Regions from separate parts of the Spartinivicinus ruber genome, predicted to be linked through region 1. Evidence: riboswitches for the same ligand, from Rfam matches in the RefSeq annotation. Region 1 holds a riboswitch; the other holds the start of a gene.
The links. A riboswitch is a leader RNA that binds a small molecule or an ion and turns the genes downstream of it on or off. The one in region 1 is predicted to bind thiamine pyrophosphate.
Positions count from the first base shown of each region.

Region 2: another riboswitch for thiamine pyrophosphate. It lies ahead of thiB (thiamine ABC transporter substrate binding subunit); the one in region 1 lies ahead of thiC (phosphomethylpyrimidine synthase ThiC).

Region 1 is NZ_CP048878.1:2,082,408-2,090,081, forward strand. Features, by position in the region: gene G4Y78_RS09830 (GldG family protein) at 1-1,260, shown strand, start outside; gene G4Y78_RS09835 (substrate-binding periplasmic protein) at 1,501-2,274, opposite strand; gene G4Y78_RS09840 (hypothetical protein) at 2,364-2,618, opposite strand; TPP riboswitch at 2,673-2,795, shown strand; gene thiC (phosphomethylpyrimidine synthase ThiC) at 2,931-4,862, shown strand; gene thiS (sulfur carrier protein ThiS) at 4,865-5,071, shown strand; gene G4Y78_RS09855 (thiazole synthase) at 5,075-5,845, shown strand; gene thiH (2-iminoacetate synthase ThiH) at 5,842-6,957, shown strand; gene G4Y78_RS09865 (ABC transporter substrate-binding protein) at 6,954-7,674, opposite strand, start outside.
Region 2 is NZ_CP048878.1:4,065,686-4,073,359, reverse strand. Features, by position in the region: gene G4Y78_RS31755 (STAS domain-containing protein) at 1-264, opposite strand, end outside; gene G4Y78_RS18445 (chemotaxis protein CheV) at 1,395-2,339, shown strand; gene G4Y78_RS18440 (CheR family methyltransferase) at 2,404-3,477, shown strand; TPP riboswitch at 3,532-3,630, shown strand; gene thiB (thiamine ABC transporter substrate binding subunit) at 3,699-4,676, shown strand; gene G4Y78_RS18430 (ABC transporter permease subunit) at 4,815-6,401, shown strand; gene G4Y78_RS18425 (thiamine ABC transporter ATP-binding protein) at 6,394-7,008, shown strand; gene G4Y78_RS31570 (calcium-binding protein) at 7,174-7,674, shown strand, end outside.

The DNA.
Region 1 (7,674 bases):
AACCTGGAAAAATTATTTTCAGCCTGGGGCGTTAAAATGGACTCTAAAAAAGTAGTTGCTGATAGTGGTTTTGCTTTGTCCATTAGCCAGGGTGCAGGTAAACGTCCTGTTCGTCATTTAGGTATTTTAGGCTTGAAACAGCCCGCATTTAATTCAGAAGAAGTGGTTATGGCTGAATTAGAGCAAATTAATATGGCTACAGCTGGTACAATAAAAGCGGTGGAAGGATCCTCAACGAGTTTTGTGCCTCTTATTCAATCAAGCACTGAAGCCATGTTAATGGATGCCAGTAAATTTGCGATGACTACAGATCCTAAAAAGCTTTACGATAATTTTAAGCCGACAGGTGAACGCTATACCCTGGCTGCTCGTATTCAAGGGCCAGTTAAAACTGCTTTTCCAGATGGTCGTCCTGAGAAAAAGTCTGAGGAAGAAAAGGTTGCACCAGGGACTGCAATGGATAAGGAAAATGAAGCAGCAACTGACAGCAATGAAGAGGAAATAACAGGTGAAGAAGGTTTAGTTGAGCAAACACCACCGCCAGTAGGTTCTGAACAAGTGGGTCCAGCAACAGATGAACCAGAAAGTACGGCAGCTGTTGACGATGAGAGCGAAGAGAATACAGTTAACGTAGAAGCAGCAAAAGAAGGGCTTGAAGAAGAACCAAAAAAACCATTGCTTGAACCTATTACTGAATCAAAACAGGACATTAATGTTGTCGTAGTAGCAGACACTGATATGCTTGCAGACATGTTATGGGTGAGTGTGAGGACATTTTTTGGACAACGAATTGCGCAACCTTTTGCCAATAACGGAGCATTTTTTGTCAATGCAGTTGACAATATGGTGGGTAATGCTGACTTAATCAGTATTCGTAGCCGTGGCCAATTTTCACGTCCTTTCAGTGTAGTGGATGAAATTGAAAAAGAAGCTGAAGACAAGTTCCGGGTAAAAGAGCAGGAACTACTACAACGGCTCAACGAAACGGAGTCAAAATTAGCAGAGCTGCAGCAACAAAAACAAGGAGAAGATCAATTATCTTTAAGCCAAGAACAGCAACAGGAAATTGAACAGTTCCAGAAGGATAAGTTGGCTATTCGTAAAGAATTACGCGATGTTCAACATAAACTAGGGCAAGATATAGAAGCATTAGGGGAGAATATTAAAATATTAAATATTTTCTTATTACCTTTACTCTTGACTGTATTACTCATCATTTCCCGGCTTGCTGCAAATAAACGACAGTACGTTACGGCTTGATTAAAAGGTTTAAAGTTATAAAAAAGCCCGGCATTGTCGGGCTTTTTTATAATCTCAGGAACCATTCATTATCTATAATGCAGAGAGTTATTTGTGGTAAAAACGGTTTGTCATTTATTAAGTTATGTTGAGATTTGGATATAATGGATGCTTAAAGTTTGAATATTAGAGTTTGTTAAATATTTGTAAGGTCAGGTTGAAGTTAGTTTCAGGTTTTAGTTGAGCCATTAACAAATTTTATTATAGCTCTTTCATTATTATATCATATTCACCGCTTTCTCTTAGTTTAGCTAACCCTGCATTAAAATCATTGAGTAAAGTTTTTGCTCTATTTGGATCAATTTTTTTGGAAATCACTACACAGATAGGGGTGTTTTGTAAAGGTTTTTCGTGAAAAATAACTCTGGAAGCTCTGGGCTCACCTATTTTATATTTTAGTAAGTATAATCCTACCAGTTTCTCTAAAGGAACTAAGTCTGCTCTACCGGCTAGTAACATGTTTAGCTTTTGCTCATCACTATTAGAGTAGATAATATTAATTTTGTTTAGTTTTGCAGCTTGATCAAATTCTTCGCCATAAGTATATTGCTTTGTGGCAATAGTACGTAAGTTTTTGATGTCTTGTAGTTTATTCCAGTTAAATCTGAATGAATTAAGGTGAAAGAATACCTTGGTAGAAAAGCTTACTGGGTCGCTAAAGAAAAAATCCTTGGTCCTATCTGGCGTTGGTGCCCAAGCCAGTGAGCCATCAAGTTTACCACTTGCGGCTAAAAAATAACTCCGTTTCCAAGGATAGTATTTTATTATCACAGTATATCCCATCAGATTAAATGATTTAACTGTAATTTTTGTAAAAACACCTTCACCTTCAATTTCATTTGATACATATGGAGGCCACTCACCTGATGATAACCTGATGAGTTTATTGGAAGAGGTGGTTTGGCTTTTTTCATCTCCTAATGACTTTGGTAGTGTTAATAAAATAGCAACTAAACAGAAAACAATATTTTGCATTAGTGTAGTATTATAGTTCCACAGGGTCTTCAGGGTGAAATTTCTGGTTTGTAGTTTGTTGGAATAACACACTGCTTCTTCGGTCCAACCTAGTACACTTTAAAATCAGCTTTTCCATATTGGGTTTCGATGAGGCTGTTAGCGTCTAAACAGCTTTTATAAAAGTCTCGAATTTGTTCCTGGTTGAAAAACATTTTAGGGGTAAGCTCAGGATCAGAGGCAAATGCACCTTCATGAATTTCATACACTTTATTTCTGATTGTTACGCGAATAAACATACTACAGGCATTACCCCATTCGCTTTGGCTGTAATTAATAGCATAGCTAAGATGGGCATGGCGCATAGGCTTAAATTTTATTCACTCTTGAACATTGACCAACAAATTACCTATACTTGGGCCATCTTGTCGGAGTGCCAGCAGGGGTGAGTGATTTCATCTTGTTGGCTGAGACTGCAGTTGCGGGATCCGTGGAACCTGATCTGGTTAGTACCAGCGAAGGGAAGCAAGAGTAACCTTGACGTGTCGTACTACAAAATTTTCTGTGTTTAGTGGTGCATTCGAGTTAGTCTATTTGTTACTCTCCATCGGTTTACTCACGACAAGCAATCACAAACGTTATTGGACCACTAATTGGCAAGTTGGGTGTGAGTGCTTATGTCTAGAAGAGAAAATCAACAAAAAGCTCAGGATTTTATTGAAAACCTGAGTAGTCAGCCGTTCCCCAATTCAGAAAAAATCTACATCACTGGTAGCCGTGGTGATATTCAGGTGGCAATGCGGCAAATTCATTTGGCTGATACATTAGTGGGAGGCTCTAAGACCCACCCTAAATATGAGCCAAATGAACCAGTACCTGTATACGACACCTCTGGTCCTTATACAGACCCCGCAGTGACAATAGATGTACATAAGGGGTTGCCAGCGTTACGGAAAAACTGGATAGCTGCACGCAATGATACCGATGAGTTGGATAGTGTGACTTCTCGTTATGCGCAACAACGTTTAGCGGATGATGGTTTGGATCATTTGCGCTTTGAGCATTTACCCAAGCCATTGCGGGCTAAGCTAGGTGCTAATGTAACGCAGATGCACTATGCTCGCCGGGGAATGGTTACCCCTGAGATGGAATATATTGCCATTCGGGAAAATATGGGACGTGAGCGGGTGCGTAGTGATCTGTTGAAGCAACAGCACCTTGGTCAACACTTTGGAGCAAACCTACCAGACAACATTACGCCGGAGTTTGTCCGTAAAGAAGTCGCTGAAGGACGGGCAATTATTCCTGCCAATATTAATCATCCGGAAGCAGAGCCAATGATTATTGGTCGCAATTTTCTGGTGAAAGTTAACGCTAATATTGGCAATTCTGCTGTGACTTCATCCATTGAAGAAGAAGTAGAAAAACTGGTTTGGGCTACCCGTTGGGGAGCCGATACGGTAATGGATTTATCTACTGGTCGCAATATTCATGAAACACGGGAATGGATTTTACGTAATTCTCCAGTACCTATTGGTACTGTGCCTATTTATCAGGCTTTAGAAAAAGTCAAAGGTATAGCTGAAGAACTGAGTTGGGAAGTTTTTCGCGATACCTTAATTGAGCAGGCCGAACAAGGAGTGGATTATTTCACCATTCACGCTGGGGTATTATTGCGTTATGTGCCAATGACAGCCAAACGGGTAACAGGTATTGTATCTCGAGGTGGTTCGATTATGGCCAAATGGTGTTTGTCACACCATCAAGAAAACTTTGCCTACACTCATTTCGAAGAAATTTGTGAAATTTGTAAAGCTTATGATGTATCCCTGTCATTAGGCGACGGGTTACGTCCAGGTTCGGTGGCAGATGCTAATGACGAAGCACAATTTGCGGAATTAAAAACGTTAGGCGAGCTCACCAAAATTGCCTGGCAGCATGATGTGCAAGTCATTATTGAAGGTCCTGGGCATATTCCTATGCACATGGTTAAAGAAAATATGGACCTACAATTGGAGCATTGTCATGAAGCCCCTTTTTATACATTAGGGCCATTAGTAACGGATATTGCGCCTGGCTATGATCATATTACGTCGGGCATAGGAGCAGCGTTAATTGGCTGGTATGGTTGTGCCATGCTGTGTTATGTCACCCCAAAAGAACATTTAGGGCTGCCCAACAAAGAAGATGTTAAAACGGGAATGGTGACTTATAAAATTGCAGCGCATGCAGCAGATTTAGCCAAAGGTCATCCAGGTGCACAAATTCGCGATAATGCGATGTCTAAAGCTCGCTTTGAATTTCGCTGGGAAGATCAATTTAATTTAGCGTTGGATCCTGATACCGCTCGTGCATTTCATGATGAAACTTTGCCACAGGAATCGGGTAAAGTGGCGCACTTTTGTTCCATGTGTGGTCCGAAATTCTGTTCAATGAAAATATCCCAAGATGTGCGTGATTATGCAGCAGAGCAAGAGCGCAAAGGTATAAAAATCCAATTACTTGATGAAGAAATTGAGCTGGATGCAGAGTTAGGTATGCGACAGAAGTCGGCTGAATTTAAAGCCAGTGGCGCAGAAATATATCAGCTACCTGTTGGGAATGATTGATCATGGGATTGAGTATTACCGTTAATGATCAGCTTCATCAAGTGGAGGCTCCTTGTACGGTTGTAGAATTACTAATACGGCTTAATCAACCGGCGAAAGGTGTGGCTGTAGCAATTAATAACCACATTATTTGCCGTAGCCAATGGCCGCAATATTTCCTTCAGGCAAATGATCAGGTGGTGTTATTTAAAGCCATTGCGGGTGGATAAACCATGTTAACAATCGCAGATAAAGTATTTAAATCCCGGTTATTTACCGGGACGGGAAAATTTAATGATAAATCCACCATGGTGGCTGCGTTGCAGGCTTCAGGTTCTGAATTAGTGACCATGGCTTTAAAACGAGTAGATTTAGACAACCAAGATGATAATATTTTGCAGCCATTAATTGCCAATGGGATGAATTTACTGCCGAATACATCGGGTGCTCGTACGGCGAAAGAAGCGGTATTTGCTGCGAAATTAGCACGAGAGGCGCTGGAAACTAATTGGGTGAAATTGGAAATTCACCCTGACCCACGTTATTTATTACCGGATCCAATTGAAACGTTAACAGCAGCGGAAATACTTGTGAAAGAAAGATTTGTTGTTCTGCCTTATATTCATGCAGACCCTGTGTTATGTAAACGACTGGAAGAGGTGGGTACGGCTGCAGTGATGCCATTAGGTTCACCCATTGGTTCTAATAAAGGACTAAAAACCCAGGAATTTTTGGAAATAATAATTGAGCAGTCCACTGTGCCAGTAATTGTTGATGCGGGTTTAGGTGCACCTAGTCATGCAGCTGCTGCCATGGAAATGGGAGCGGATGCCGTGTTGGTTAATACGGCAATGGCCGTTGCTGTTGATCCTGTCGCCATGAGTCGTGCTTTTGCTTTAGCAGTAGAAGCAGGGCGGATGGCATTTGAAACTGGACTCGCTACACCACAGCAACACGCCATTGCTTCCAGCCCATTAACTGCATTTTTAGAAGAGGCGGTATGAGTTTTTACGACCAGCTGCAAACGATTAACTGGGATGAAAGCCGAATCGCCATTGTCAGTAAAACCACGGCAGATGTTGAGCGGGCATTGTCCCGCCAGCGATTAGCGCTTGATGATTTTCAAGCGTTAATTTCACCCGCGGCTGAACCCTATTTGGAACAAATGGCCCAACGGAGTATTCAGCTTACCCGGCAGCGATTTGGTAATACAATGCAGATGTATATTCCACTGTATTTATCAAACTTGTGTTCCAATATATGCAGCTATTGTGGTTTTTCTATCCATAACAAAATCCGCCGTACCACATTGAATAAGGAGCAATTAGAGGCTGAGATTATTGCCATTAAAAAAATGGGGTTTGACCATGTTTTGATTGTAACGGGTGAATCGGAACATCGAGTGGGAATGGCATATTTTCGCAAAGTGCTACCACAGTTAAAACAAGCATTTTCCCATATTTCGATGGAAGTGCAGCCATTGGATCAACATGAATATGAAGAGTTAATTAATTTGGGGGTGGATGCCGTTTTAGTCTATCAAGAAACCTATAATCCTATTACTTATGCCCAGCACCATTTAAAAGGGAAAAAGCAGGATTTTCGTTACCGGATTGAAACGACTGATCGATTAGGTGCAGCAGGTGTTCATAAAATAGGTCTTGGTGCACTGATTGGTTTAGATGACTGGCGTACGGACTGTTATCATGTAGCCGTTCATTTGGATTATTTACAACGTACTTATTGGAAAACCAAATATTCTATTTCCTTTCCAAGGTTGCGTCCTTGTGCAGGAGAATTTCAACCGACCTCAATCATGACAGACCGACAGTTGGTACAATTAATTTGTGCTTATCGGCTATTTAATCCAGATGTAGAATTATCACTTTCAACCCGAGAATCAGCCTATTTTCGCAATAATATATTGCCATTAGGTATCACCAGTTTAAGTGCAGGCTCCAGCACCCAGCCAGGAGGCTATGCGGAAGATAGCAAACAGGCATTGGAACAGTTTGAAATATCTGACGAAAGAAGCCCAGCAGTAATGGCAGCAATTATTAAACAAAAGGGTTTTGAAGTGGTGTGGAAGGATTGGGATAGAAGTTTAAACTGTTAATTTGAGCCACCAATGAAAACTACATTTTCGAGCTTGTTAAGGTTGGTTTTGATATTTAGTTGCCTGAGAGTGTTTGCATTAATAATAAATTTAACATATTGAGGTGTTATTACTTGCATATTAGCAATTTTGTCTCCTTGTTTATGTTTGTGGATAACGTCAGCAACTCTTTGACCAAGTTTCTCATAACTAGCAACAGTGCCTAGTAATGCACCATCTGATACAAATGCTTCTTCAGAGGCAATAGATTTAAGTTTATGGTTGAGGAGAGCTTTGGTTAATAACTTTCGCTTTGATAGTAAAAAGCTGTCGCTGGATAAATAAACAGTGCCAATATCTGCTTTAGCAATTTTTTCCATGATGACATTAAAGTCCTCAATAGTGGCCTTTTTGTCTGGCTTAATCCTAAAACGCTTTACTTCAAACCCTAATTCTGCTTGTAAATTAAATAGTTTATCTGCTATATGCTTAGAGTTTAACTCTCTTGGGTTAAATAAAAACCCAATTTTGGTGAAATCAAGTAGTTTTTTTGCATTATAAAGTTGCTTATATAAAGAGATAGTACTGGTAGTTCCAATAATATTTCCGCCAACAGGTTGAGTTAACGATTCAACTAATCCAGCTTTAACTGGATCAGAAACAACCATAAATAATTGAGGTATATTCGTTATTTGTTTTTGCTTTACTAGTACAGAAACAGTGGTGCCAAAAGTATAG
Region 2 (7,674 bases), 2.0 Mb from region 1:
TGACTCGCATGCTTGTGACGGGTTAATGATAGATAAACTACCTCCTAGCTTATAAATCATAGAGTGTAGTGTTAATAACTCTCCAAGTCCTGTCGAGTCAACATAGCCAACATTTGACATGTCCAGGTGAATATTCTTGGGGGAAGGCTTTATGATTGTATTAATTGCATCACTCAGACTTATTTTATTAAATTGTGTTAAGTCGCCAGTCAAGAAAATTAGCGTTAAATCTTTCTTTACTTTATAACGTATTTTGCATGACATCAGACTGCACCTAATCAGTTAGGTAACTTAATAACAGTATAAAATAAGCATGCAACAATTAGAGCTTGACAATACCTTTCAAAAAAGAAAAATAGTTAATTGAAGCCATTTCTCGATCCCTGCCTGAAGACGATTACTTTAACCGACGTATTCCCACTGTCCTTATGATGAGTTCTATAAATGATTTGTAACAGAGCCGAGTGGAAAAATAATTACGGCCCGAAGGGCTGTGACTGTAAAAACACGACTTATTGTTCCTTTAGAATAACTAAACTTCTTTCTTCGCGCCTCGATTAGTGCTTATACAGTTACAACAGTGATATTCAAATAGTGTTAACAGTCCCTAGTTGTATTCACTATTTCTACGGTAACTTTCATCTACTTTACGTTTCAAATAAAAGCTGAGGCCAATGAATATTGCCCCAAATGCTAAAATCATATTAGCCAGACCGAAAACATTAGAGAAAGCTATTAAGAACTGGGGGAGGTGGCTTTGTATCGGTTCATAGTTTAAAGATATCCATTCATTGAAGTTTACGTAATGAAGAAACTGTATCGTATAGAATAGAGATGCAGTAGCAATCAGAAAGCTGCCACATATTAAACAGGTGAGTTGCAGTAAAAACATTGTTAGCTGGTATCCTTTGTACTACAAGTTACTTTTTTCAAGCCAACCAGTTAAGTATAGTAAGTGAGCACCTATTGGTCCAATGCTATAAGGCAAAGCTTCTGCTTGTTAGTTGTGTTTAGGTTTAAAAAGTATATAGAAAAACCTGAAAGAGAATTTCCTTCTTAGTAAGTAATTTTGGGGTCATATTTGCGTTGTAAGTGGAGATGTACTGATATCTTTTGTACAAACACCTATTGTCTGTTGGGTGGTTAATCGGGTGGTCGAAGAACAAAAAATTTGTAGCAAATCTTTTGTTGCTGCTGGAAGGATTCATACGGAAACTGGAAGTAACTAGGTTTTATGCGGTCTAAAGACTAAGTAAGTGCACTTTAAAACTTTGCAAATCTCCAGATTCGCCTAAGATAAGTGTATGGTCTATAAGTATTTCACTAATCAAGTTAAAGAGGGCCAGGCAAGTCCCATGCCTGACCAAAGTTGTAGTGAGACAAGGTAATTCTTCATGGCCGGTGTATTAGATAGTGTTAACCAACGAACTCAGCTAGTTGGTCAAAATAGGTTGGAGCTACTACTGTTCCGGCTGGCAGGTCCACAGTTATACGGTATTAATGTATTCAAGGTAAAAGAGGTTTTACAGTGCCCTAAAATGACCTTAATGCCAAAAAGTAGCCCTGTTGTTAGGGGGGTGGCAAATATTCGTGGTGGCACAATTCCCTTACTGGATATGAATCTGGCAACGGGTCATGACTTGCTGGATGATGTGGAAAACTGCTTTGTCATTATTACTGAATACAACAATAAGGTGCAGGGGTTTATGGTGCGGATGGTAGACCGCATCGTTAACATGAACTGGGAAGAAATTCATCCACCACCCAAAGGAACAGGTCGGGACCACTATCTAACGGCGGTTACCAAAGTCGATGACAAGCTCGTTGAAATTATTGATGTGGAAAAAATTCTTTCTGAAGTATCTCCAATGACTGAAGAAATCAGTGAAGGAGTTATTTCAGAGGATGTTACTCAGCGGGCGGTATCTCAGCATGTATTGATTGTTGATGATTCTGCAGTGGCACGCAAACAAGTGCAACGTTGCTTGGAAACCATTGGGCTTACGGTGACCGCAAAAAGCGATGGCCGAGAAGCATTGGATTTCCTGAAAAGTCTTGCTGACGAGGATAAAGATGTTCGTAATGAACTGCTGTTAATGATTTCTGATATTGAAATGCCAGAAATGGATGGTTATACACTGACGACAGAAGTTAGAAGTGATCCTCGAATGAAAGATCTTTATATTATTTTGCATACTTCATTAAGTGGTGTGTTTAACAGGGCAATGGTAGAAAAAGTTGGGGCTAATGATTTTATTGCTAAATTTAACCCAGACTTGTTGGCAAGCACTGTTATTAGCCGGCTTGAAGAAGCGGCAGCAGCAGTGCAGGAGGGATAATAAATAATAGCATACTGAGTATGGCGTTTTGCTTTTTGTTTATGGCAATAGTGGAGTTTTCAATTTGACACAGAGTGGGCTTAGTTCGAAGGTAGCGTTAAGTGACTTTGATATATTCAGCCAATTTCTTGAAAAAGCTTGCGGCATTGTATTAGGCAAAAATAAAGAATATCTGGTCAAAAGTCGATTAAGAAAAATTCTTAATGATAATAAAATTGATACGCTAGCAGAACTGGTTAAAATTATTGAGCGAAATCCTCGTGATAATTTACGGGGCAAAGTAATTGATGCTATGACAACTAACGAAACTTTGTGGTTTCGTGATAATTATCCTTTTGAAGTGTTTAAAAAAACCATCTTACCGGAGTTGTGTAAACGTTATCCTAATCAGCGTTTAAGACTTTGGTCAGCTGCATGTTCCAGTGGACAAGAACCCTACTCTATCAGTATGGCCACTGATGAGTTTGAGCGAACCAGTCTTGGCCAACTGAAGGCGGGTTTGCAAATTATTGCAACTGATCTTTCTAATAAAGTGTTAGCTGAGTGTCGTCAAGGTGAGTATGACTCTTTGGCTCTGGGAAGAGGTTTGTCAGAGGAAAGATTAAAGCGCTATTTTAATGAGCTGCAAGGTAAACGTTGGGAAGTTAAGCCTGAAGTAAAAAAACGTATCGAGTTCAAAGAGCTTAATCTACAAGAAAGTTATGCATCATTGGGCAAGTTTGATGTGGTTTTTTGTCGTAATGTACTTATTTATTTTTCGGCAGAGTTTAAACGAGATATTTTAACTCGAATCCATAAAACCTTAAAGCCTGGTGGCTATTTATTTCTAGGGGCATCTGAAGCACTCAATGGGTTATCTGACTTATATGAAATGGTACAGTGCCGGCCGGGTATTATGTATGTTTCTAAAGGAGAGGATGTCTTTGCTAGAGGTAGTGCCAGGTCTTCTTCAATTGGTTCGGCAACAACAAAATCTTCACCACCAACACGGTCCACAAGTACAACACGTTCTACGAGTTCACCGACTACAACAACACGACCTTCTACCATTCGTTCAACTCCCTCTCAAACAACAAAGAAACCTATGAGTACTACAAGTGACTCATCAAGGTTTAAGCCAAAGCCCACTAAAGAGTAAACCTGCTTTCTCTAAACGCTGATTGCGAGTAGCTATAGTAATAGGCTACAATCGGCGTAATTATTGGGGTGCTAGGCTATTTGCTTGGCTGAGAATACACCCATAAAACCTGATCCAGGTAATGCTGGCGTAGGAAGTTAAGGTTATTTATACAGTTTTATTTCCTTAAATTTTTGCTCTCCCAGTCAGGCCTATTAACTCAGTGTTTGGGATATATGTAAATGAGAGCCATACTCGTCGTTTTACTTAGTGTTTTTTCTTTTTTAGCGAGTGCTAATTCGTTAACGGTTTATACTTATCAGTCCTTTGTTTCAGAATGGGGGCCTGGCCCTAAGTTGCAGGCAAGCTTTGAAAAGCAATGCAACTGTCAGCTAAAATGGGTTGGTTTAGATGATGGGGTGAGTATCTTAAACCGATTGAAGCTTGAACGAACCAAAACCAAAGCGGATGTAGTCGTTGGGCTGGATCAAAATTTATTAGTTGAAGCAAATAAGTTAGGTGTTTTTGCTAACCACGAGCAAGATCTATCAGGTTTAAAACTACCAATGACTTGGAAAAACCCGCAGTTTATTCCCTACGATTATGGTTTTTTTGCCTTTATATATAATCAAGAACAGTTAAAACAACCACCCCAGTCATTTGCCGAATTAGTCTCTGACAAAAAATTGCGTATTATTTATCAGGACCCACGAACCAGTACGCCTGGCCAAGGGTTAATGCTATGGCTAAATGCTGTTTATGGTAGTGAAACAACTCAATTGAAATGGCAACAATTAGCGGATAAAACGGTTACGGTAACAAAGGGGTGGACAGAAGCTTATGGTCTGTTTTTAAAAGGTGAAGCAGATTTAGTATTAAGTTATACAACATCACCAGCCTATCATGAAGTGGCTGAGCAGGATACCCGATATAAAGCTGCGCAGTTTAAGGAAGGCCATTACCCTCAGGTAGAAGTGGTTGGTATTATTAAGAGGGCTCAACAAAAACTGGCTAGGCAGTTTTTACAGTTTTTATTAACACCTGCTGCCCAGCAACAAATAGCCACTCATAATTGGATGTTGCCTGTGGTCGAAACTGTTTTACCTGAAGGGTTTAATAATATTATCAAGCCTAAAATGGTAGACCCATTTACTGCTGAAGAAGTATCAAAAAATAGAAAACAGTGGATTAAGCAGTGGCGCCAGGCAGTAGTAAAATAATACCACTAATTAGAGCTATGCAGAAGTAATTGCCGAGGAGCATTAAACTGTCTTCATGCCAACCACCTATTATTTTTAGGCTCATAAGGCTTTATTGCTCAGCGACCTTGGCTAAAAACATTCATTATATGAGCGGAAATGTTATTTACAACAATTGCACGGTTTGGTTTTGCTATTATCGGGCTAATTTTTTGCTTTTCTATCGCTGCACTTGTTGCTTTAGCAACTGAAGGGTGGGGAGTATTTAATTGGCAAGAACTGCTGGATCCTTATCTTTGGTATATAACCAGCTTTTCTCTTAAACAGGCATTACTATCCGCAGTTATTAGCTTATTGTGTGCAATACCGGTAGCTAAAGTGATTGCTTGTCGCCAGTTTATAGGGAAGCAATGGTTATTAACCATTTTTAATCTATGTTTTGTATTACCTACCATTGTAGTAGTATTGGGGATGGTCTCTGTTTATGGTCGCTCTGGTTGGATTAACCAGTGGATTGACAGTGATTATTCCATTTATGGTTTGCCAGGAATTTTATTATGTCATGTTTTTGTTAATTTTCCTTTTGCTGCTCGAGTATTTGTTAATGTAATCGAGCAAAACCCTGTAAACCAGTGGCGTTTATCAGAACAACTAGGGTTTAATACATTTTATCGATTTTATTGGGTAGAGTGGCAAGCTATTAAGAGCCAGCTATTTCCTTTATTTGGCTTAATTTTTTTGCTGTGTTTTAACAGTTTTACCATTGTGCTGGCTATGGGAGGTGGTCCTCAAAGTACTACTTTAGAAGTCGCTATTTACCAAGCATTGCGTTATGACTATGAGCCAGGCTTTGCTGTGTTGCTTGCCACATTGCAGCTACTCATTACTGCACCTATTGCATTGATGTTGTTCTATTATCAGCCGACACTGAAGCAAACTAAAAAAACAGCCTATAAAAAGCCAACCCGTTTTGTAACTAGATGGCTATTAACTCCTATACTGGCTATGACTAGTTTATGGGTATTACTGCCACTTCTTGCTTTGTTATTAGAAGCAGTGAATTTAGATAGTTTGTCTGGCCTTTCTACCCAGATACTAATCAATGCTGGGCTTAAGTCATTGATAATTGCAGTTAGTGCATCGTTTTTTAGTGTATGTATGGCCTTAGGAGTCAATGCGTTATTATTTAACCTTTCCACTCAAGATAAAGCAAATACACACCTAAAAGGTATTAAAAAACATTGGGCTATCATTGTGGAGGGAGTAAGTGCCAATATTTTGTATTTTCCTGCAATTGTACTAGCAACCGGCTGGTTTATTCTGTTATGGAAACTTACTGATGTTTTTCAGTATACCTTGTGGTTAGTTATTTTTATTAATGCGTTAATGGCAATGCCTTTTGCAATTAGGATTATTAGGGTTCCTTTTTTTCAGGTAGCAAGCCACTATCAACAACTTTCTATGCATTTGGGGATCACAGGTTGGCATTGGTGGAAAATGGCATGGCCAGTATTATCTACAGCAATTGGTCAGGCTGCAGCATTAGCTTTTGTGCTTTCTTTAGGAGATATGGGAATTGTTGCACTAGTAGGCGATCCAGACTTTATTACTTTGCCATTATTGGTTTATCAGTATTTATCCAACTATCAGTATCCGCAAGCAGCTGTGTTATCAGTTATATTAGTAGCAAGCTGCTTTATTTGTTTTTACTTAATTGAAAGAATTTTTAAATATTATAATGCTTGAGCTGTTAAATATAAAAGTCAAACAAGGCGATAACTTATTTACCTATAATAACCAAGTTAAAAAAGGTGCTTTTTGTCGAATAGTGGGGCCAAGTGGAGTAGGTAAAACTACCCTGTTAGAAACGATAGCTGGCTTTAACACTGTAGTTGCTGGTGAAATGAAATGGCTGGGACAATCATTTACCTATCGCAAGCCGTCAAGGAGACCAGTTTCAATGATGTTCCAGCAAGACAATCTATTTGCTCATTTATCTATTTATACGAATATTGCCTTAGGTGTAAGACCGTCAGCTAAATTAAATACGGCTGAAAGCCAACAGCTTCAACAACTCTGCTTGCAGCTAGGTATTGCAGACCAATTAGAAAAGCAGCCAACACAACTGTCAGGTGGTCAACAACAACGAGCAGCTTTAGCAAGAGCCATTATCCATAAAAAGCCAGTCCTATTATTAGACGAACCATTCAGTGCTTTAGATAAAGCATTAAGAGAAGACTGTATTGTGTTAACTGATACAATGCGAAGACAATATAATTTAACTGTGCTAATGGTCACTCATCATCCAACAGAATTAGATCAGGTGGCAACTCAAACGATTGAAATTAAATAGTTTCCTACTATAAAAATAATAGACACTAGTAGCAGTGTTTTATATGCTGGGCTTGCTAAGTATAAGTGAATATTTTGATAATTAAGATCGTAGGGTAACGCTAAAAACTGTCCTTAGTATTATTAAATAGTTTGTGAGTATTACCCTCATTAGCAAGGACTCGCAATGAATATAAATAATATCAACGAAAATACAACTGATGCTATTACTATCACCACTACAGCTAATGGCTATTTTTCTGAAGTGGTTGCGAACCATCAAAGTGTGATATTTCCTGAAGGAATTAAAAAAGAAGATATTACTATTTGGCGTAGAGCCAATAAATTAGTCATCGAGCATAAAACCAGTGGTGAAACAATAGAATTCAATTACTGGTACACTTATTCCAATAGTTATTATAAAACTCAACAATTACAGTTTAATAATGAAACTAGTTTAACTTTAGCTGAAATGGAAGCAACTGCAGTATACCAGGGTACAGAAAATGGTGAGCAACTAGTAGGTTATCGAGACCTTAGTGAAACTATTCACGCCCAAGGTGGTGACGATAAGGTATTTAGTCGAGCAGGTGATGACATTATTGACGCAGGAGCAGGCAATGATTATGTGGATGGTGGGGCAGGTAATGACACCATTGTGGGTGGTTTAGGTAATGATATTTTACAT